DNA from 4 places in the Verrucosispora sp. NA02020 genome. Region 3 is predicted to be linked to each of the others. Evidence: riboswitches for the same ligand, from Rfam matches in the RefSeq annotation. Region 3 holds a riboswitch; each other region holds the start of a gene.
The links. Region 3 has a riboswitch for cyclic di-AMP ahead of HUT12_RS00415 (NlpC/P60 family protein). Riboswitches for the same ligand answer to the same signal wherever they lie in the genome.

Region 1: it holds a riboswitch for cyclic di-AMP, as region 3 does, so the genes downstream of both, HUT12_RS09915 (C39 family peptidase) here and HUT12_RS00415 (NlpC/P60 family protein) in region 3, are expected to answer to the same signal.
Region 2: it holds a riboswitch for cyclic di-AMP, as region 3 does, so the genes downstream of both, HUT12_RS03220 (hypothetical protein) here and HUT12_RS00415 (NlpC/P60 family protein) in region 3, are expected to answer to the same signal.
Region 4: it holds a riboswitch for cyclic di-AMP, as region 3 does, so the genes downstream of both, HUT12_RS25490 (hypothetical protein) here and HUT12_RS00415 (NlpC/P60 family protein) in region 3, are expected to answer to the same signal.

The regions. Positions count from the first base shown of each region.
Region 1 covers NZ_CP054923.1:2,257,828-2,263,450, reverse strand. Annotated here, with positions in the region: gene HUT12_RS09925 (bifunctional cytidylyltransferase/SDR family oxidoreductase) at 1-453, shown strand, start outside; gene HUT12_RS09920 (CDP-glycerol glycerophosphotransferase family protein) at 487-2,187, shown strand; gene HUT12_RS09915 (C39 family peptidase) at 2,331-3,200, opposite strand; cyclic di-AMP (ydaO/yuaA leader) riboswitch at 3,417-3,558, opposite strand; gene HUT12_RS09910 (hypothetical protein) at 3,875-4,630, opposite strand; gene HUT12_RS09905 (hypothetical protein) at 4,808-5,257, opposite strand; gene HUT12_RS09900 (acyltransferase) at 5,382-5,623, opposite strand, start outside.
Region 2 covers NZ_CP054923.1:679,439-685,061, forward strand. Annotated here, with positions in the region: gene HUT12_RS03205 (hypothetical protein) at 1-382, opposite strand, end outside; gene HUT12_RS03210 (MarR family winged helix-turn-helix transcriptional regulator) at 472-807, opposite strand; gene HUT12_RS03215 (carbonic anhydrase) at 1,003-1,701, shown strand; gene HUT12_RS03220 (hypothetical protein) at 1,785-2,801, opposite strand; cyclic di-AMP (ydaO/yuaA leader) riboswitch at 2,805-2,936, opposite strand; gene HUT12_RS03225 (YibE/F family protein) at 3,103-4,482, opposite strand; gene HUT12_RS03230 (metal-sensitive transcriptional regulator) at 4,868-5,164, opposite strand; gene HUT12_RS03235 (heavy-metal-associated domain-containing protein) at 5,282-5,491, shown strand; gene HUT12_RS03240 (hypothetical protein) at 5,517-5,623, shown strand, end outside.
Region 3 covers NZ_CP054923.1:92,921-98,543, forward strand. Annotated here, with positions in the region: gene HUT12_RS00405 ((Fe-S)-binding protein) at 1-805, shown strand, start outside; gene HUT12_RS00410 (NlpC/P60 family protein) at 1,058-2,071, shown strand; cyclic di-AMP (ydaO/yuaA leader) riboswitch at 2,251-2,387, shown strand; gene HUT12_RS00415 (NlpC/P60 family protein) at 2,400-3,440, shown strand; gene dcd (dCTP deaminase) at 3,496-4,074, opposite strand; gene HUT12_RS00425 (pyridoxamine 5'-phosphate oxidase family protein) at 4,154-4,687, shown strand; gene HUT12_RS00430 (zinc metalloprotease) at 4,755-5,623, opposite strand, start outside.
Region 4 covers NZ_CP054923.1:5,726,510-5,732,132, forward strand. Annotated here, with positions in the region: gene HUT12_RS25480 (alpha/beta fold hydrolase) at 1-574, shown strand, start outside; gene HUT12_RS25485 (AAA family ATPase) at 835-2,949, shown strand; cyclic di-AMP (ydaO/yuaA leader) riboswitch at 3,114-3,246, shown strand; gene HUT12_RS25490 (hypothetical protein) at 3,251-4,336, shown strand; gene HUT12_RS25495 (1-phosphofructokinase family hexose kinase) at 4,572-5,537, shown strand; gene surE (5'/3'-nucleotidase SurE) at 5,534-5,623, shown strand, end outside.

The sequences.
Region 1 (5,623 bases), 2.2 Mb from region 3:
ATCGACCGGGTGCTCCAGGTCAACTTCGTCGGCCCGGTGACCGTCGCCCGGCAGTCCCTGCCCTACCTCCAGCAGACCAAGGGCCAGCTCCTGCTCTACACCTCCAGCTCGTACACCCGGGGCCGGGCCGACTACGCGCTCTACTCGGCCACCAAGGCCGCGCTGGTCAACCTCACCCAGGCGCTCTCCGACGAGTGGGCCGAGTTCGGCGTACGCGTCAACATCATCAACCCGGAGCGGACCGCCACCCCGATGCGGACCAAGGCGTTCGGCGCGGAGCCCGAGAACACCCTGCTCGCCGCCGAGACCGTCGCCCAGGCCTCGCTGGACGTGCTGATCTCGGAACTCACCGGCCAGGTCATCGACGTACGCCGGCCGCCCGGCGAGGCGTCGACCCCCGCCCCGGTACCCACCCAGGCCGACGCCCCCCGCAGCGGCACCCGCGTCGGCTGACCCGCCGACGACGAGCACGAAGGCAGCGCCGAGATGCGTGGTGACCTGGTCACGAAGTTGGCCGCCCGGGGCCTGGCCACCGGCGGTGCGGTCCTGGCGTTCCTGGTGCTCGCGCTCACCGGCGCGACCGCCTGGGGGCTCGGGCTGGCGGTGGCCGCGCTCGCCGCCACGGTCTGGGAGCGCCGGGTCCGACCGGGCGCCGACAGCGTCGCGGAGACCGCCCTGCTCGCCGCCGGGATCCTGGTCGGCTACGCCCGGCAGCTCGACGGCGGCTTCGACCCGATCCTGGCGGTCACCGCCCTCGTGCTGCTCGGGCTGGTGCTGGTCACCGGGCCGCTGCGGACCGCCGGCAACCTGGAGATCCGCGCCGCCAACCTGCCGGTACGCACCTGGGTGCCGCAGGTCGCCGCCCGGCTCGACGACGCGGTGGCGGGGCTGCTCGCCGCCCTGGCCGTGGCCGCCCTGGCCGGGCTGCCCGCCGTGGTCGCCCTGCTGGTCTGCCTGCCGGTCGGTGCCGCCGCCGGGGCGGTCGCCCTCGACCTGGCCCGCCGCCGGTTCCGGCCGACGGCCGGCGGGTCGGCGGTCACCCGGGCGCTACGCCGGCACCAGCCGGAGTTCGTGCTGCACTTCTCCGCCCCGCCCGGCTCGGAGTACCAGGTCACCATGTGGCTGCCGTACCTGGAACGGATCGGACGGCCGTTCGTGGTGATGCTGCGGGAACCGGAGTTCCTGCCCGCCGTCGCGGCGGCCACCACCGCACCGGTGGTCTACTGCCCCACCCTGCGCACCATGGACGAGGTGCTGGTGCCGAGCCTGCGGGTGGCGTTCTACGTCAACCACGGCGCGAAGAACAGCCACTGCATCCGATTCACCCAGCTCACCCACGTCCAACTGCACCACGGCGACAGCGACAAGGCGCCCAGCGCCAACCCGGTGTCGGCGATCTTCGACCGGATCTTCGTGGCCGGCGAGGCCGCCGTCGACCGGTACGCCCGCGCCGGGGTGGAGATCCCGGCCGAGAAGTTCGTGGTGGTGGGCCGCCCGCAGGTCGAGGCGATCGAGGTACGCCACCAGCCGACCCGGGGGCTGACGAACCCCACGGTCCTCTACACCCCCACCTGGACCGGCCACCACGCCGACGCCGACTACTGCTCCCTGCCGATGGCCGAGACGCTGCTGCGGCGGCTGCTCGACCGGGGCGCCACGGTGATCCTGCGCGCCCACCCCTACACCAACCAGCACCCGGGCTCGGCCCGACGCCTGGCCCGGCTGCACGAACTGCTCGCCGCCGACCGCTCCCGCACCGGCCGCCAGCACGTCTTCGGCGCCGCCGCCAGCCGGCTCACCCTGGCCGAGTCGGTGAACCGGGCGGACGCGCTGGTCTCCGACGTCTCCGGGGTGGTCTCCGACTGGCTGTACTCGGGCAAGCCCTACGCGGTCACCGACACCGGCGTCGACGGTGACCGGTTCGTCGAACGGTTCCCCCTCGCCGCCACCGGCTACGTGCTGCGGCGGGACATTGCCGACCTGGACGACGTGCTGACGCGGCTGCTCGACACCGATCCGCTCGCCGAGGCACGCTGGGCGACCCGGCGGCGCTACCTGGGCGACTTCCCCGCCGACTCGTACGCCGAGGCGTTCCTCTCCGCCGCCCGGCGGGAACTGGACCCGGCCTGGACCGCCCCGGCGCCACGGACCACGACCGACGACGCGGCGCTGCCGACCGCCCCCTGAGCGCGCAGCAGCGGCCGTGGTGAGCGGTGGGCGTACTCGGTCAGACCTGTAGACCGAGAAGTAAGGAAGGGTCCCCTGCTATCGCCTGGTGTATAGCAGGGGACCCTTCCTTACATCCGGTCCTTACATCTCGTCCTTACATCTCAGGAGGAGTAGCCGCGGGTGGCGGCCCAGTGGGCGAGGTCGGTGGTGCTCATCCAGTACGAGTAGTACGAGGCGTCGGCCGAGTCCGCGATCTTGACCAGTCGACCGTCGTCCGCGTAACCGACCACGGCGACGTAGTGGCCGCCGGGGAAGGAGTGCCAGCCACCGTCGGTGTCGGTGGCGCTGCCGGCCACGTTCACCACCACACCGCGCCCGTCGGTGATCGCCTCCACCACGTCGGCCTGGAGCTGGTCCATCTGCGTCGGGGTGGCCGAGCCGCCCCGCAGCATCGTGGTCGAGTACGGCTCGCCCTTGAGCGTGGCGTTGAGCACCCGGGTGGTGTCCAGAGCCGAGTTGGTGCCGGCGTACGTGGTGCCGAGCTGGGCGGCCAGGGTGTCCTGGTCACGGTCGACCCCGGCGGCGCTGAGCGCGTTGCGTACCGCGGCCGGGCCGCAGTAGTAGCCGGTGGTCTGGGCCTGGAAGTCGTAGTCCAGGACCTTGCGCGTCGGTGGCTTCGGTGCGGTCTTCTCGCTGACGGCCACCGGCGAGGGGGCCGCCGAGGTGGCCTTCGGCGTGGGCGAGGGCGACGGTGACGGTGCGGCGCTGCTCGGGGCCGCGCTGCCCGGCGGGGTCGACGGGGTCGGCTCCGCGCGGGTGTCGGCGCGGGAGGCGACGGTGTCGCCCCGCATCTCGGCGACGGCGGTCGTGGTGTGCGCGGTCGTCGGGGCGTCATCGGTGCCGACGAGTACGGCACCGGTGCCGGTGGCCAGCGCCAGCGCGGCGGCCGAGGCGGCGACGACCTGGTAGGGGCGTTCGGTGGCCAGCCGGCGTAGCTGGCGCGTCAGGGTCTGCTTCACGGAGTCCTCCACGGGGGCTCGGGGAGGCACGGCGATCCGCTCCGGCGGTCAGCTCGACAGGACATGCCGAGGACCGCCCGAGTGGGCGGACGGGCCGTGCGAGGGGCTTCGCCCGGTCGGGGCCGGGCGGGGGCCGCAGTCAGCTCGCGGCCGACGGCCCGGTGAGCGCGGGCACCGCAGTGCCGTGGAGGAACAAGAGGGGTATCACAAGGGGATGCACGAGAGGAAAGCTCCTTCCGACACCGCCGACCGGGTTAGCTGACGGGTTCGGGCGGGAAGTTGGCCCTACCGCGAGCCGAGGCTCGCGGATTCACCCCAGAGGTGCGGTGGGTCCCCGGTTCGTGAGACCACGATTAGGCGGGTCGATGCGGCGTCGCCTCCTGCGATCGGTTACCGCATCGGACGGGCCGACATTACTGGTCGGTCATTGCCCTGCCAACCCGCTCTGACCTGCGCAAACATGATCCAGCTCAGTGATTTTCGGGCGTTCGGTCATCGATGTCCCGCAACAGGACCGACGGTGATCGACGTAACGGGCGGTGACAACCGGACCACCCCCGGACAATGCCTCCGGACATCACGTCACGTCTCGGGCGGTTGCGGCACCACCGTCCGTTCCGGCGATCGGTGTGACCGGGCTCACCCGATCAGGCTGGATTACCGGGGCTCCGCGCGTCTCGCCCGAGTCACCCCACGCGCGCCGGACGCCAGCGCAGGGCCGCAGCGGCCGGACGCGCGGCGGTGGTCACGGCGGGTGCCGGCACCGGGTTCGGTCGCAGGCGCTGCGCGGCGGCGTACGCCTCGGCGGAGAGCACCCGGGCCGCTTCGGTGGCCCGTTCCGTCTCCCGCCAGGCGGCCCGTTCCCGCTCGGCGGCGGCCCGGTAGGTGGCCCGGTGGTTGTCCCGGACGACCCGGGCCAGCACGACCTCCTGTGCGGCCGGGTGCAGGCGGGGGTCCCAGCCGGCCCGCCGGGCCAGCACGTCGGTGAGCTGCCGCGCCGACAGGTCACCGCGCCAGTGCGCCACCATCGCGGCGTGGTGCAGCCAGCGTTCCCGGGCGGCGTACTCGCTGGCGGTGCGGGGGGTGCGGGGGGCGGGCAGCGCGGTGGTCCCGGCGAGCCGTCGGGCCCGGCTCTCCGCCTCGTCGAAGCGGGCCCAGGCACGGTCGAGGGCGGTCTGGGCGGTACGCCACGCGTCCCGCCGCCGGGCGGCGTTCTGTGCGGCCCCGGCGGCGGCCACCGCCACCTCACCGGCGTAGCGGCGCAGGTCGGCCGTCTCGGCCTCGGCGGGGTCGTCGGCGGGGCCGGTCTCGTCGGGGCCGGACGGTTCGGGCCGGGCGACCAGGACGGTGAGCACGCCCAGTGCGAGCACGAGCAGCACCGACCAGATGGCGGCGGCCCGGGGCACCTCGATCAGGAACTGGTAGAGGACGGTCTTCTCCATGGCGGTACCTCGTGGGCCGTGGTGCGCTGACAGCGGGCCGCCGGCACCCGGTCCCCCGACGGCGGCGCGTCGGAACCGGGCGGGGCGGTGACGGGATGTTTCGCGGGGCAGAGGTCCCGGGCGTTGCGGGACGGGCTGCGGCGGAGTCCGGTCGGTGTGCCGCAGCGGGGCGTGAGGTCAGTCGCCGGGTGGGGCGCGGGCACCGTGGGCACCCGGCGGGACCGCCGTCGGGAGGGACGCCGCCGGGCCGCCCACCACCGCCGTCACGGCGGGCCGCTGCGCCAGGCCCGCCTCGGGCGGCAGCCCGGGTACGCCGAGCGCGTCGGCGCGGTCGACGGCCCCCGTGGCGGACACCGTGACCAGCGCACCCGTCGACGAGGGGCGCCAGTCGGCACGGGGCGAGGGCACGAGGAGAGGAGCCGACCCGAACCGGCCGGCGACGGGGTGCCCGACGAGCGCGGCCTGTGCGGGCGCGGCCAGTGCGGGGGTGGCCAGTGCGGGCGCGGCCAGTGCGGGCATCGCCCAGGTGCCGAGGGTGAACGCGGCGGCGACCGCGAACCCGGTCAGCAGTCGCGTCGCCCAGCGCGCCAGCCACCACAGGGGACGGGCGGGCGCGACGGGAAGCACCCGGTCACGCTACCGCCACCACTGTCGCACCGCATCGGCGGCGGGCGTGTCAGGTAGACGACGCGCCGTAATCGGCACACGAAACAGCAGGTCGGGGCGTCGACGACAACGGTCCACGGTGGACTCAGCGGTCCCGGTCGCGGAGACCTGCCGTACTCGGCTCGTCACCCGGCACCCGCTGCCTCGGCGGCCCGGCGGGCGGGCCAGCGGGCGATCCGGCGGGCGGATCTGCGGACGGTCCCGCAGGCTCGGCGGACCCGCCACCAGGCGGGGCGGCGGGGCCGGCGGCAGCGCGGCTCGGGGCGAGTCGGCGCATCATCGGTTGCTCCACGTAGCGGTGCAGCAACGCGGCCAGCGCCAGGGTGA
Region 2 (5,623 bases), 590 kb from region 3:
CGGCGAGCCGCAGCGCGGCGGGCCGGTGGACCGTGGTGGTGCCGGCCGAGCCGGACTCGGCGGCGGGCTCGGGGTGGGCCGGCGGCGCGGTCGGCGCCGTGGGCTGCGTCGGCGACGTCGACAGCGCGGCGGACGCCCGCACGTGCTCGGTGACCGGTGCGACCGTGCCCGGCCAGGTCGGCACGTCGGCGGTGACGGACCAGGCGCGATGGTCGGCGACGGCATGGGTCGGCTGGTCGCCGGTCGGGCGCAGTGGCAGGTCGGCGACGGCCGTGCCGAGGCCGACCGCCACCACGAGGGCGGCCAGTGCCAGCCGGGTCAGCTCCCGCAGCGTACGCAGCGTCGCCGGCCACAGGGGACGGGCGAGCACGGCGGACGACACGTGTTCAACCTATCGTTTCGGTGCGGAGAACGCATTGGCGCAGCCCCCGTCGGGTCGGTGAACCACGCCACGTCGTCGACTGTGGACGGTCAGCGATCGCCGTTCGCGGTCGAGGGCGCGTCGGTGAAGAGGGCGAGCAGGTCGCCGATGTGGCGGTCGGCCTCCGCCGGGTGACGGAACCGCCCGGCCGGGTTGAGGGTGTACTCGTTGCGGCGGCCGACCCGGGTGCGGTGCAGATAGCCGCCCGCCTCCAGGTCGGCGACGATCGCCTGGGCGGCGCGTTCGGTGACCCCGACCTCACCGGCGACGTCGCGCAGCCGGGCGGTGGGGTTGCGGGCGATGGCGAGCAGCACGTGCGCGTGGTTTGTCAGGAAAGTCCAGTTCCGGGTGCTTTCTCGCTCGTCTGAGGTCGCCATGCCCGCCATCGTATGGCCTGCCCCTGACGTACTCGGGCTGCGCCCGCACCCGCCCGCGCCGGTTGGCAAGCGTTCTGGAATACATGAAATGCAGATCACGCATAGCTTGACGCGCCTTGCGCTGCGTGTGACGGTTGGTGGCAGCCCGTGGCCAGCGCCGGCCGGGATGACCAGGCATTCCACCGAGAGGCGAGGTGACGCCGGATGAGTCGACCCGGAACGATCGGAGCGCAGCCCGGTCCCGAACGCGAGTACCTGACCGCTGACCTTCCCGGCTCGCGGGAGCGCGCCCTCGCCGAACTGGTCGCCGGAAACCGCCGCTTCGTCAGCGACACGCTCCGGCACCCCAACCAGAACGCCAGCCACCGGGCCGCCGTCGCCGCCGAGCAGCACCCCTTCGCGGTGATCGTGGGCTGCTCCGACTCACGGTTGGCTGCGGAGATCATCTTCGACCGTGGGTTGGGTGATCTCTTCGTGGTCCGCACCGCCGGCCACACCATCGGCCCCGAGGTGCTGGGCAGCGTCGAGTACGCGGTGAGCGTGCTGCGTACCCCGCTGGTGGTGGTGCTCGGGCACGACTCGTGCGGTGCCGTCCAGGCGGCCCGTGCCGCGGCGGCCACCGGGACCGCGCCGACGGGCCACCTGCGTGCCGTGGTGGACGCGGTGGTGCCCAGCCTGCGCCGGGCCGAGCGGGCGGGGATCGACGACCTGGACGCGATCGTCGACATCCACATCGCGCAGACCGTCGAGGCGATGCTGGAGTCCTCCGAGGCGTTGGCCGCCGAGGTGGCCGCCGGCGGGTGCGCGGTGGTGGGCATGTCCTACCGACTGGCCGCCGGTGAGGTGCGGACCGTCGCGGCGGAACCCGCCGAGATGGCGGGCGTGGTCACTCCGGTGGGCTGACCCTCGGGCCGCCCACCGACACGGACGACGAGGGCCGCTCCGCCAGACGGCGGAGCGGCCCTCTCAGGTCGCCGGGACGCTGCTCAGAGCAGCGACACGTGTACGTGGTCCGTGTGGTTGGACGGGCCGCTGTAGGACCGCCACCGGTTCTCGGTCGGGAACCAGATCTGCCGGTTCCAGATCACGTAGTAGATGCCGAGCCGGTCGGCGTTGCGGACCAGGAAGGCCGCCAGGTTGTTGCCGTAGATCCGGGTGTCGTCGTTGTGCCAGGGGCTGAACCCGCTGTTCTGCAACGACCAGTCACAGGCCCGGCCCTTCGGGTGCTCGAACTTGTCACCGGGTCGCCAGCAGCCGACGAAGCGGTTGAAGCCGGCCCGCTTGACCTCCTTGTACATGTGCAGCGTGCGCGGCGTGATGCAGCCCGACGTGGTCGGGTCGTTCTGGTTGCACGACTCCGCCTTCCAACTCCCGTCGGACGCGCGGTTCGGTGCCACCCGGGCGACCGGTGAGGTGGCGGCCACCAGGCCACCGGTCAGGCTCTCGCCACCGACCAGGCGGAGCGACTTCTCCGCCTCGGTCTTCTTACGCGCCATGTCGTTGGTCAGCTTCTGCTGCTCGCGGACCTCGGCGTCGGACGCGAGCTTGGCCCGGTCCGCGCGCTCCCGGATCGCGTTGACCTCGCCCAACTTCTTGTCGTTGAACAGGTTCAACTCGTCGAGGGCGGAGGCGCGGTCCATGAACGAGTCCGGGGCGTTGCTCTGCAACAACATCGCTATCGCACCGACCCGGCCGGTCCGGTACGACTGCGTCGCGATCTCGGCGACCTGCGGCCTGAGCGCTTCGAGGTCGGCCTGTGCGCGACGCAACTCGACGTCGAGCTTGAGCTGCCGCTTCTTGGACTTCTCCAGCTGGTTCTTGGCCTTGGAGAAGTCGCGGTTGGCCGACTCGATCAGGTCGTTGAGCATCGGCGGGTCGTCGTCGTGCTCGGCGGGGCTGGGTGGGTTCGGCGCGGCCATGGCCGGCAGAGGTCCGGCGAACACGGCGAACGCGGCGAACACGGCCACCACGGGGGTCATCCAGCGGCGTAGGGGTGCCGTCACTTCTTTCCCTTCCATCGACCGCCGACCGAGTTAGCTGACGGGTTCGGAACGGAAGTGGCCCCTACCGCTGACGCGGATTCACCCCACCTACCTGGGTCCCCGGCTCGCCTCGCGGCGATTGGGCGGTGGCACCGCAGGCGCCGCTGCGCGCCTTCGGCGGTGACCGGCAGTGAGGTTACCCGAGAGTCCATGTCGGTCTCTACGCCCCGAACCTGACTAGATGCGTCATTTCGTAATCGCGATGGGTGACCAACGACACGGGCACGAACCGTGTCGGCAGGGGCGGTCACGCTGCGGGGTGTCACCATGTGGTGTCCGTGCTCCTGTCCGGATCGGGCCACCGCGAACCGGTGGCGGGGGATGTGTCACGCGCACGCGCGGTGCTGAGTGCGTGCAGTGCCTCGGACCGGTCCGAGCCGGGCCGGGGAGTCGGTGGGGTGGGGCCGTCGCCGTCCGGCCCGTCGTCGTGGCCGCCGGGTCCGCCGGGCTCCGGCGTGTCCCGCCGCCCGGCGGTGACCACCAGCGCGGCCAGGGCGGTCGTCAGCGGTACGGCGGCGACCAGCCCGAGCGTGGCCACCACGCTGCGGACGATCTCCTGGGTGAGGAACTCGCTGGTCACGATCTGGCCGAGCGCGCGGGTGTCGGCGGTGAGCAGGAGCAGCAGCGGCAGCGACGCGCCCGCGTACGCCAGCACGATGGTGTTCACCACCGAGGCGATGTGGGCCCGGCCGACCCGGGTCGCCGAGCGGTACAGCTCCCGGCGGGTGAAGCTCGGGTTGGCGTGCCGCAGTTCGGTCACCGCGGCGGCCTGGGTCACCGTGACGTCGTCGAGCACGCCGAGCGAGCCGATGATGATGCCGGCGAGCAGCAGGCCGTGCAGGTCGACGTCGCCCCGGAACATGGAGAGCGTGGTGGCGTCCTCGCTGCCGAAACCGGTCAGGTGGGTGGCCCGGGTGGCGGCCAGCCCGAGCAGGCCGGTGAGCACCAGGCTGCCGAGCGTGCCGAGGACGGCCACGGAGGTCTGTGCCGAGATGCCGTGCGTCAGGTACAGCACCACGAACATGATCAGTGCCGCGCCGACGATGGCCACCACCAGCGGCGGCTGGCCGGCGCTGATGCCGGGCAGCACGAAGGTGAGCAGGATGGCGAAACTGGCCGCCAGGCCGCCCAGCGCGGCCAGGCCGCGCAGCCGTCCGAAGGCCACGATGGCGGCGGCGAACAGCACCGCGAGCCAGATCAGCGGCTTGCCCCGCTGGTGCTCGGCGATGTTGTAGCTGCTGATCGAGGGATCCTCGGGATCGATCAGGGAGACCAGGATGATCGCGTCGCCGACGCTGACCCGGGGTGCCCCCGGCCCGTCCGGCAACGGCGTCTGCACGTCCTGACCTTCGTCCGGGCCGCTGTCGACCCGCACGGTGACCGTGCCGCACTGCTGCCCGGCCGTGGTCGGGGTGCCCTCGGGCACGACCGGGTTCGGTGGACAGGGCTCGTTCACCACCCGCGTGACCGTGCCGTGGTATCGGGGCAGGTCGTCGGCGGCCTCGGGCCGGGGCGGGTCCGAGGGCCAGAGCACGAGCGCGGCGACCAGGGTGGCGAGGAAGAGGGGGACCACCGTCACGATGAGGATCCGCCGCACCCGGGGTGGGGTGGGCGGAGCGGAACGGGTGTGGTCGGCGCCCATTCATTGTCTCCCAACGATTCCAAGGCGAACTACGTACCGGCGGGCGAGATGGTTCAGCGCCGCCGGTCGGCCACGGCGGCGGGCATCCGGAATGGCCCGAGCGTGGCAGGATGGCTGCGTACCGTGAGGGCGGGGCCGGCTCTCGGCAGCCGCAGCAGGGCTGCGGCGGGGCGGTCGGCACCCCGTGGGGTATGGCGGCGGGCCGCCGGAGGGCTGCTGCGGCGGTGGTGCGTGCCCGACGGCGGGCGGGGGCCGGGAGGTCTCCGGATCGGCTGGCCATCGTGGCGAATGGTAGCCAGGTCGGCATCGGAACGCAGGTCGCGAGCGTGTGTCGGATGCCGGGCGTCGGAGCCGACACCCGAGGCGGGCGTGCTGGTGGGGCGGGTCAGCCGCGCTTCATCAGACGGCCGACGGCGGCCATCATCTCGGAGGCCATCTCGTCGGCGCGGCCCTCGGCGGCGCCCTCGTGCATGCAGTGCCGGGCATGCCCGTCGAGCAGGCCGAGGGCGACCTTGTCCAGGGCGGCCTGGATCGCGGAGATCTGGGTGAGCACGTCGATGCAGTAGCGATCCTCGTCGACCATCTTCTCGACGCCGCGTACCTGCCCCTCGACCCGGCGTAGTCGGGCGAGCAGTTGGTCCTTGCTGGCGGTGTAGCCGCGGATCGGCGCGGGTGTGCTCATGAACACGAGGATAACGTACCCCTGGGGGGTATGGTACGGTCACGGTTGTAGATACCCCCCGAGGGTATTCGACGGGGTGCCCGGCCCGGGTTGACGGGCCTGGAGAGGAGAGTTGCCATGGTCACCACCACGTACCAGGTGCAGGGCATGACCTGCGGCCACTGCGTCAACGCGGTCAGCACCGAGGTCGGCGCGCTCCCCGGCGTCGACGACGTCCGGGTCGACCTGGCCAGCGGCGAGGTCACCGTCACCAGCGAGCAGCCACTGGACCCGGCCGCCGTCCGGGCCGCAGTCGACGAGGCCGGCTTCGAGTTGGTCGCCGCCTGAGGCGACCGGAGACCGAGGTGTCCCGATGAACACGGCGACGAAGGTGAGTGGCTTCGCGCTCAGCCTCGCGGCGGTGTTCGCCGCCGCGTACGGGGTCGGCCAGGTGACCGGGCCGCCGGCCCCGGTCACCGC
Region 3 (5,623 bases):
GGTCGAGGACTTCGAATACCTGTTCTGGGTGGGCTGTGCCGGTGCCTTCGAGGACCGCGCCAAGAAGACCACCCGGGCGGTCGCCACGCTGCTGAACGAGGCGGGTGTCTCGTTCGCCATCCTCGGTGAGGGCGAGACCTGCTCGGGCGATCCGGCCCGCCGGATCGGCAACGAGTTCGTCTTCCAGATGCTCGCCCAGCAGAACGTGGAGACGCTCAACGAGGCGTTCGAGGGTCGCGAGAAGGCCAAGCGCAAGATCGTCGCGACCTGTCCGCACTGCTTCAACACCCTGGGCAACGAGTACGGCCAGCTCGGCGGCGAGTTCGAGGTGGTGCACCACACCCAGTTGCTGGCGCACCTGGTCGCCACCGGCAAGCTGACCCCGGTGCAGCCGGTCGACGGCGGCGTCACCTATCACGACCCGTGCTACCTGGGCCGACACAACCGGGTCTTCACCCCGCCACGCGAGGTGCTGGGCAGCGCCGTCGGCGCCGACAACGACCTCGTCGAGATGCCGCGCAACAGCGAGCGTTCCTTCTGCTGCGGCGCCGGTGGCGCGCGCATGTGGATGGAGGAGCGGATCGGCAAGCGGATCAATGTGGATCGGGTCGAGGAGGCCATGTCCACCGGTGCGAAGACCGTCGCGGTCGGCTGTCCGTTCTGCTCCACGATGCTGAGTGACGGAGTGAACGGCAAGGGCGCCGGCGACCAGGTCGAGGTGGTCGACGTGGCCAGCGTGCTGCTGCGTTCGATCAAGCCGGAACAGGCCCGGGGCGCCGAGGAGGGCGAGCCGGTCGCCGGTTGACCAGCGCGAACGTCGGGACGTGTCGGGCATCTGTACGGATGCCGACACGTCCCGATTTTTATATTGGCGTAGATAACTGTAACGAATTGGTCGACACCCTTTGTGTGCGGTCGGTCGCACAAAGGTGAATGAGCCGTTGGTCGCCTTGATTCCGCTGCGCGCCTTCCCTAATGTGGGGCACCGACCGCCGTGGTCGTCTGTCTCGCCCCTTACCGCTAGCGGGACGCCCGGTGGTCGGTCGCAAAGGAGTCGGTGCCGGTGGCAACCATGCCCCTCCATCGTCATGCGCCGGGACGTTCCACCCCCGTGCGCGGGCTGCGCAAGGCCGCTCGCCGCCTGGTCGTCCTGGTCGCCGCTGCTGCGGTCGGTGCCGGTCTGGTCGCCGCGCCCGCGTACGCCGCGCCGTCGGTGGACGAGATCGAGCGCCAGATCGACAAGCAGTGGCAGCAGCTCGAACCCACCATCGAGCAGTTCAACAAGGTGCGCTCGGAGCTGAGGGTCAACCGCGAGAAGGTCGACAAGCTGGAGAAGAAGATCCAGCCGTTGGCCCTGGAGACCGAGTTGGCGATGAACCGCGTCGCCGGTCTCGCCTCCCGGTACTACATCACCGGCCCCTCGCAGGAACTCGGCGCGGTGCTGCTCAACGCGAAGCCGGACCAGCTCGGTGAGCAGATGGCCCTCCTCGACCGGCTCGCCTGGGAGGAGCGCCGCCAGCTCGAGGGCGTCATGAAGATCCGCAAGAAGTACGACGACCAGAAGGCCACCCTCGACGCGCTGATCGTCGACCAGGAGGCCAAGCAGAAGCAGCTGGCGGCGAAGAAGAAGCAGATCGACGCCGAGATCAAGCGGCTGGAGCGGTCCCTGCCGGTCACCACGGTCAAGACCACCAACTGCCCGACCATCAACGGCGTGGTCAGCGACGCGGCCCGGACGGCCATCCGGACCGCCTGCGCCCAGGTCGGCAAGCCGTACGTCTGGGGCGCCACCGGGCCGAACTCGTTCGACTGCTCCGGTCTCACCCAGTACGCGTACCGGGCGGCGGGTATCTCCCTGACCCACTTCACCGGCGCCCAGTGGCGCGAGGGCAAGGCGATCTCGCGGGCCGACGCCCGCCCCGGTGACCTCGTGTTCTTCCGCAGCGACGTGAGTCACGTCGGGATCTATCTGGGCAACAACACGATGGTGCACGCGGCGCGTGCCGGTGTCCCGGTCAACGTCTCGCCGATCACGACGATGCCGGTCGCCGGCTTCCGTCGACCAGGCTGACGCCTGAGCGCGTACGCAGGAACCACGGAAGGCCCTCGGTCAAGCGACCGGGGGCCTTCTTCATTGTCGGATTAATGCACCGAGAGTGACGGTGTGGGTGTGTTGCGTATTGACGCCGGTCGTCCCTACGCTGGGCAATCGTCGGCCCGCTGGCACAACCGCCCATCCGGGGCGGTGACGGTCCGACACCGCCGAGTCGCTGTCCGAGCGAGCCGGGGACCCAGGTTTCCGGGGTGAGTCCGCGATGGTCGCGGTAGGGCGTCCCCTTCCCGCCCGAACCCGTCAGCTAACCCGGTAGGCGGTCTGGGAAGAAGGAGTACGCAGCCCGGTGGCACACCATGCCCCGCGGCCACCGTCGTACCGGCCGGGGACATCCGGCCCGACGACGGCTGCGCCGCGATTCCGCTGGTACCGCTGCACCACCGCACTCGCCGCACTCGCCGCGACCGCCGTCCTGCTGACCGGTGGCGCGACGGCGGCCCACGCCGACCCGACGGTCGACGACATCGAGCGCCAGATCGACGAGGACTGGAACCGGCTCGAAGCCGTCATCGAACGACACAACGCGACCAGACAGGACCTGGCCGGCACCCGCCGGGAGGCGGACGCCCTGACCGCCCGTATCGCCCCGCTGCAACTGCAGGTGGACGAGGCGATGAAGCGGGTCGGCGCGCTGGCCGCGCGGGCGTACCGGGGCGAGCCGGTCCGCGCCGTGAACACGCTGCTGGGCAGCCGGTCCCCGAGCGAGGTCGTCGCCCAGCTCGGCCTGCTCGACCGGTACGCCCGCTTCCAACAGGAGGACGTACGCCAGGCGAGTGAACTGCGGGACGAACTCGCCGCCGCCCGAGCCGGACTGGACCGCACCATCGTCGAGCTGACCCGTACCGAAGCCGACCTGGCCGCGAAGCGGCGGCAGATCGACACCGAGATCGACCGGTTGCAGCGGTTGCGGCTGCGGGCGTACGACGACGGGGGTGGTGGTCCGCTGCGGCCGGCGCCCTGTCCGGCCACCTACCCGGGTGGCCCGGCCGGCGAGGCGGTCACCTTCGCGTGCGCCCAGATCGGCAAGCCGTACTCGTGGGGTGCCGAGGGGCCGCACGCGTACGACTGCTCGGGGTTGATGTTGGCCGCGTGGGCGCGGGCCGGGGTGTCGCTGCCGCACAACGCGGCGCGGCAGCGGCAGGTCACCGCCTCGGTCAGTCGCGGCGACCTGCGCCCGGGTGACCTGGTCTTCTACTTCCGCGACCTGCACCACGTGGGGATGTACGTCGGCGGCGGCTGGGTGGTGCACGCCTCCCGTGCCGGCAAGCCGATCGCGATGAAGCGGATGGACACCAGTCCGATCCACAGTTTCGGTCGGCCCGGCTGAGTCCCCGGGCGGACGACCACGGGCCCGCGTCCGCGCGGCGCGGGCCCGCCGGTGGTCAGCGGGTCGGCCAGGTACGCCAGTTCTGCCAGGCACGGCTCGGCGTCGGGCCGCGCTGCCCCTGGTAGCGCGAGCCGTAGACGAGCGAGCCGTACGGGTGCTCGGCGGGCGAGGCGAGCCGGAAGATGCAGAGCTGACCGATCTTCATGCCGGGCCAGAGCATGATCGGCAGGTTGGCCACGTTGGACAGTTCCAACGTGACGTGGCCGGAGAAGCCGGGGTCGATGAAGCCGGCGGTGGAGTGCGTCAGCAGGCCGAGGCGACCGAGGCTGGACTTGCCTTCGAGCCGGCCGGCGAGCTGGTCGCCGAGCGAGATCACCTCAAGCGTGGAGGCGAGCACGAACTCGCCCGGGTGCAGCACGAACGGCTCGCCGTCGGGCACCTCCACCGGCGAGGTGAGATCGTCCTGCTGGGTGGCCGGGTCGATGTGTGTGTAGAGGTGGTTGTTGAACACCCGGAAGAGCTTGTCCAGGCGTACGTCGATGCTGGACGGCTGCACCAGGGTGGGCTCGAAGGGCTCCAGCGCCAGAGTGCCGGCCTTGATCTCGGAGACCAGGTCACGGTCGGAGAGCAGCATCGCCACACCATAGCGGCCGGTAGTCGTGACCTGCGTGTCGGACTACCTGCTTAGAACGTATGTTCGATAGGATGTCGGCATGGCTTCCTGGTCCGATTTCGCCGTCGACGAGCCCCGACTCGCCGACGGGATCCGCCTTCTCATGCAGCAGTACGGCCCGGGCTTCGGCTACCTGGCCACGGTCCGCGCCGACGGCGGGCCCCGGGTGCACCCGGTCTCACCGGTGATCACCGACGACGGTCTGTTCTGCTTCGTGATCGACTCGCCGAAGCGGCGCGACCTGGAACGCGACGGGCGTTACGCGCTCCACTCGTTCCCGGCGGAGGAGAGCGACGACGAGGCGTACGTCGCCGGCCGGGCCCGACCCGTCACCGACGACGCCACGGTGGCCCGGTTGGCGCTCGCGGCCCGCGCGGCCCCGCACGCCGACTGGCGTCTGTTCGAGTTCACCGTCGACGTGGCGATGCTCGCCCGGCACGAGCGCGCCGCCACCGGCGGGCTGGTCGGTGAGCCGGCCGTGCAGGTCTGGCTCGACCCGGCCGGCGCCACCCCGCAGGCCGCCCGGCCCACGCCCCACCGGACCCGTGCGGCCCGACATGTCCGCGCCGCCTGAACCGACCGGTGCCGGTCCCGCCTGACGACGGGACCGGCACCGGAGGTACGCGCCGACGACTGCCGCGCTACGCGCGGTACGTGTTCCACGCGTTGATCATCCGGGTCGCCTGGCCCGGGGTGAACTGGTACATGCAGGTGTCGTACGTGTAGTCCATGAAGTTGGTGATCGGGTCCAGCCCCGCGGTGGAGCAGGTGTCCCGACCGGTCGGGCACTGGTAGGCCGGCGACGCCTCCGCCGGAGTGTCGGAAACCTGGTCGCCGCTGCCCGAGCAGCCGCCCTGGAACGTGTGGTACAGGTTCAGCCAGTGACCGACCTCGTGGGTGCCGGTGTCACCCTGGTTGTAGTTGGTGGCGGTGCCACCCGGCAGCGACTCGCTGAGCACGACCACGCCGTCCATCACGTTCAGCGTGCTCTGCGGGAAGGTCGCCCAGCCGAGCAGGCCCCCACTCAGCTCGCCGAGATAGATGTTGAGCGTGCCCTTGGTGCCCTGGCGGAGCTGGGTCTTCATCTGCCGCTCGGCCGTGGAGCCCTGCCGGATCGGGTACCACGACGTGTTGGTGACCCGGTTGATGCTCTGCAACTGGAACGCGAAGGCGGTGGCGGCACCGCCCGTCGCACCCGCGAACGACTGGTTCAGCACGTTGATCTGCGATTGGATCATCGAGTCGGGGATGTTCCCGCCGGCCCGGGTGGTGTCCTTGCGGATCACGTGCACCACGACCGGGATGGTGACCGAGGCCGCGGCGGCCTGGGCGCTGAGCGTCCGCTGGCCGACCCGCTTGGCCCGCTCCTGCAACAGGTCGGCGAACTCCGACTCCCGCTGGTGCAGTTGCGCCATGGTCAACTCGTTCGGGTCGTGCTTGACGACCGCGTCGCCCCGGACCCGGGCCGCAGTGCCCGTCGGGTCCTCACACACCTCGTCGGCGGAGACGG
Region 4 (5,623 bases), 5.6 Mb from region 3:
CCGGGTGGCCGGCCTGGTCTTCGTCTCGACCACCGCCGAGGGGCACACGCACACCGTCTACGGGTTGTCGCCCCGGATCGCCCGGATCATCCGGCTGGCCGAGACCACCGGCGCCGGGGTGCTCGCCCGCTGCGGGGCCTGGCGTCCGCCCCGGGCCCTGCTGCGCGCGCTGCAGCCCAGCATCCGCTGGATGCTCTTCGGGGACCGCTGCGACCCGACTGACATCCGCCTGGTCACCTCGGCGGTGGCGCGCGCCTCGCTGCGCTCGATCGGCGGCTTCCGGGCCTCCTTCGGCGCCCAGCACCGGCTGGAGACGCTGGCCGCGCTGGCGGACCTGCCGGCAGCGGCGCTGGTCGGCGACCGGGACCGGCTCACCCCGCCGCCGTGCGCGGAGTCGATCGCCGCCGCGCTGCCGGCCACCGAGCTGACCGTCTGCCCCGGCGCCGGGCACATGTTGATGATGGAGCGTCCCGAGGAGGTGACCGGCGCCCTCTCCGGCGTCCTGGGTCAGGTGCTCGCCGACGCCGGACGCACTGGTGGCCGCTCCGCCGCCGGCCGTACCCGCCGCCGCTAGTGCGGTGTCCAGGAACGTTGGCGGTGTCGCGGCGAGGTCCAGGCGGCGGTCCGGCAAGGCGGAGTCGGGCCTGGATACCGGTGTTGTATCCAGGCCCGACTCCAACGCCGCCGGTCGTCGTCTGGACCCGGCGCGGCCCGGTGAACGTTTCTGGACACCGCACTGGAGATCGCACCCGGACACGGTGCCTCCGCGCGCCCGCGAGGTGGGGCGTAATCTCGTGCGGTTGGCCGGGCCGGCGTGACGAGGAGAACGAAGCGGTGGACCAGAGCACCCTGGACCGGGAGATCGCCGTCGAGCAGCGGCATCTCGACCGGGTGTACGCACGACTGGCCGAGCTGCGACGCGCGGCGGTCCGCGCCGAGCGGGACGGCTACCGGCTGGCCCGGGTCGGCAACTTCGGCGCCCTGGTCGAGCGGGACGCGATGGTGTTCCACGCCGCGCAGCGCCGCCACGTGCTCGACGCCGAGTACGAGGGGCTCGTCTTCGGCCGTCTCGACCTGCGCGACGGGCAGGTGTTCCACGTCGGGCGGCTCGGTATCCGCGACGAGGACGCCGCCACGCTGGTGGTCGACTGGCGTGCCCCGGCCGCCGCCCCCTTCTACCAGGCCACCCCGGCCGAGCCGCTCGGCGTGGTACGCCGCCGGACGATCCAGTCCAGCCGGGAGCGGGTCACCCGGATCGAGGACGACCTGCTCGACCCGGACGCCGCACCGGCGGAGATGGCGGTGGTGGGCGACGGCGCGCTGCTGGCCAACCTGTCCCGGGCCACCGGCCGGGGGATGCGCGACATCGTGGCGACCATCCAGCGCGAGCAGGACGAGGCGATCCGCTCCCCCGGTTCCGGGGTCACGCTGGTCTCCGGCGGGCCGGGCACCGGCAAGACGGCGGTGGCGCTGCACCGCGCCGCGTACCTGCTCTACTCCGACCGCAGCCGGTATGCCGGCGGCGGCATCCTGGTGGTCGGCCCCTCCTCGGTCTTCGTCGAGTACATCGCCTCGGTCCTGCCGTCCCTCGGCGAGGAGACCGCCACGCTGCACTCGCTGGGCACGCTCTTTCCCGGGCTGGTCGCCACCCGCACCGACCCGGTCGACGTGGCGGCGGTCAAGGGGTCGCTGCGGATGCGCCGGTTGCTGGAACGGGCGGCCCGGGACGGCGTACCCGACTCCCCGCCCGAGCTGCGGCTGCTCTACCGGGGGCAGTTGCTGCGGCTGGAGCGGGCCGAGCTGGACGCCATCCGGGAACGGGCGTTGGCCCGGGGCGCGCGGCGTAACGAGGTACGCCGGGCCGGCTTCGACGACGTCCTGGCGGCGCTCTGGGCACAGGCCCGCCGGTTGGGTGTCGCCCGGTTGCCCGAGCAGCGGGCCTTCGAGGACGAGTTGATCGACCGGACGGACTTCCGGGACTTCCTCAAGGCGTGGTGGCCCCGGCTGCATCCCCGGCACGTGCTCGGCTGGCTGGCCGATCCGGAACGGCTGCGCCGGTACGCCGCCGGGCTGCTGTCCCGCGCCGAGATCCGGCTGCTGGAGCAGGCGTACCGGGGGCTGGCCGCCGAGGGTCCGACGGTGGCCGACGCGGCGCTGCTCGACGAGCTGGACGCGTTGCTCGGCAAGCCGGTGCGTCCGGCCCGCCAGAAGCGCGACCCGTTCCAGCTCGCCGGTGGGGTTCGTGAGCTGAGCACGTACGCCGACCGGCAGCGGGCTGCCCGCCAGGCGGCGCGGGAGCGGCCGGAGGACTACCGCGACTACGCGCACGTGGTGGTGGACGAGTCGCAGGACGTGTCACCGATGCAGTGGCGCATGATCGGCCGGCGCGGTCGGCTGGCCTCGTGGACGGTGGTGGGCGACCCGGCGCAGACCGCGTGGACGGGTGATCCGCAGGAGCTGTCCCGGGCCCGGGACCAGGCGTTGGGTCGTCGTCGGCGGCACCGGTTCACGCTCACCACGAACTACCGCAACTCGGCGGAGATCTTCGCGGTGGCAGCGGCCGAGATCCGCCGGGCGTACCCGGACCTGTCCCTGCCCACCGCCGTGCGGACCACCGGGGTCGACCCGGTGGATCTGGTGGTGCCGGCGGCCGAGTTGGCGGCCGGCGTGACGTCCGCCGCGAGCGCGCTGCTCGGCGAGGTCGAGGGCACCGTCGGGGTGATCACGCCGGTGCCGCGTCGGGACGAGGTCGCGGCCTGGCTGGGTGGGCTCGGCGGCGAGCGTCTCCAGGTGGTGACCAGCCTGGAGGCCAAGGGCATGGAGTACGACGGCGTGGTGCTGGTCGCCCCCGGCGAGATCCGTGCCGATCCCGGCTCCGGTGTCCGTACGCTCTACGTCGCCCTGTCCCGGGCCACCCAGCGGCTGACCACTATCGAACCGACAGGCTGAGCCCGGAGGCCACCGACCTCGCTTGGCGAAAAAGCAACAAACATACCTTATGTCTGGTTTACTCGTGATCAGGGGAACACCAGGAGTCACACCGGCTGCACGGGTCCCACCAGCACCGGTAGGCTCGGACCCGGCCTCCGCCAGGCGGCACTCGACGGTGCCGGCGGTGACCGCCGCCTAATCGCCCGCCAGGGCGAACCGGGGAACCATGTTCCAGGGGTGCATCCGCGTCCAGCGGTAGGGATCTTCCGTCCCGAACCCGTCAGCTAACCCGGTCGGCGGCTGACGGAAGGACATGTGCATGCCAGCAGTGGCAACCGTGAGACCGGCCGCCCGTATGGCGGCCCTGATAGCCGCGGGGCTCGCCCTTGCCCTGGGCGCCGCGCTGGCGCCGTTCAGCGCCGCCTCCGCGGCTCCCGGTGACGTCGGCGACGAGGGCGGCACCCCGGCGCTGCGCGCCCAGTTGGAGGCGGCCAGCAAGGGTTACCTCGACGCCAAGACCGCCCTGGACCGCTCGGTCGACCGGCAGAAGAAGCTGGCCGAGCAGCTCACCACGACCGAGGGCCAGCTCACCGAACGCAGCACCAAGGTCGCCGAGATCGCCGCGCAGGCGTACCGCAGCGGCCGACTCGGTGCCGCGTCGGCGTTGCTCAACAGCGGATCCCCGGCCGGCTTCATGGACCGCGCGGCGGCACTGGACGCGGTGGCGGCCAACGAGGAGCGCGCCCTGCGCGACCTGCGGGCCAGCCGGGACGAGGTCGGCAAGACCAAGCAGGCCCTCGACGTCGAGGTGCAGGAGCAGCGCAAGCAGGTGGCCGTGATGGCCAAGCGCAAGGAGCAGGCCGAGCGTTCGCTGACGGTGGCCGAGGAACGGGAGGAGCGGGCAGCCGAGCGGGCCGCGGCGGAGGAGCGGGCCAGTCGGGCCCCGGCACGCAGCGGCGGTTCCAGCAGCCCCACGGCCAAGCCGGCGCCCCGCAACTCCAACGGCTCCTGGCCGTCCGAGTCGTGCAGCGTCAACGACCCCACGCCGGCCAACGGCTGCATCACCCCGCGCACCCTGCACGCGCTCAACCAGGCCAAGGCGGCCGGCTTCACCCGGTACGTCTCCTGCTACCGCGCTGGCGGCTCGGGTGAGCACCCGAAGGGGCGGGCCTGCGACTTCGCGGCGCAGAAGAACGGCTTCGGCGGGGCCGCCACCGGCGGCGACCGGACGTACGGCAACAACCTGGCGGCGTTCTACGTCAACAACGCCGACCGTCTCGCCGTGCTCTACGTGATCTGGTACAAGCAGATCTGGCTGCCCAGCAGCGGCTGGCGGACGTACAGCGGCGCGCGTGGCGACCCCTCCAGCGACCACACCAACCACGTGCACCTCTCGGTGTACTGACCCGCACGACACGCCGGGTGGCCGCCCTCACGGGTGGGTCCACCCGGCGTCGTCGTTCCCGCACCCCGACGCGCCCGCCTCGAATCCACCCGCCCGTCGCCGCGCGCTCTCGCGCCACCTTCGTTACCGTCGACATCGAAGCGGACATTTCGTGGCGACCGGGAGGAACGGTTATGAGCGGACCGCAGCGGACCCAGTGCGACGGTGTGTCGTGAGCGCGGCGACCGGCCATGTGATGGTCTTCGCGCCGACCCCCCTGCTCACGGTCACCATCGACCAGCCCAACGAGACGCCGGAGCTGCACCTGCACCCCGGCGGTCAGGGCGTCTGGCAGGCCCGGATGGTGCTGTCCCACGGTGTCGACGTGGTGCTCTGCACCGCGCTCGGCGGCGAGATCGGGCAGGTGCTGGAGCCGTTGCTCGTCAGCGAGGGCGTCGACCTCAAGGTGGTGGCGCGGGACTCTGGCGGCAGCGGCGGGTACGTGCACGACCGCCGGGACGGCACCCGGCAGGAACTCGTCGACGTGACCGGGCAGCCGCTGAGCCGGCACGAGCTGGACGAGCTCTACAACCTGGCGCTCGGCGAGGGACTGCGCGCGGCGGTGAGCATCCTGAGCGGCCCGAACGACCCGTCGCTGGTCCCCGCCGACCTGTACCGCCGCTTCGCCGCCGACCTCGGCGCCAACGGCAGCCGGGTGGTGGTGGACCTCTGCGGTGACCACCTGACGGCGGTGCTGGAGAGCGGGGTCTTCTTCGTCAAGGTCAGCCACGAGGAGCTGATCGCCGACGGCCTCGCGACCGACGACGACGAGGAGCAGCTCACCCGGGCGATGCACGACCTGCACGCCAACGGTGCCGAGAACGTGGTGGTCAGCCGCGCCGACAAGCCCGCGCTGGCCCTCGTCGACGGCGAGGTCTTCGAGGTGCGGATGCCGCGCCTGGAGGCGGCCGACCCGCGCGGTGCGGGTGACTCGATGACCGCCAGCGTGGCCGCCGTGGTGGCGCGCGGCGGCGACGTACGCACCGCGATCCGGACCGGCGCGGCGGCCGGCGCGCTCAACGTCACCCGGCACGGGCTGGGCACCGGGCGGCTCGACTCGATCACCGGGCTGGTGGACCGGGTACGCCTGGAGCCCGCCGGAGTCCGCCGGCAGGAACGCACCACCCCCGACGAGTTGGCCCACCGGGTGGGTGGCGCATGACGCTGCGGGTGCTGATCACCAACGACGACGGGATCGCCGCGCCGGGTATCCAGGCGCTGGCCCGGGCCGCCGTCGACCGGGGGTTG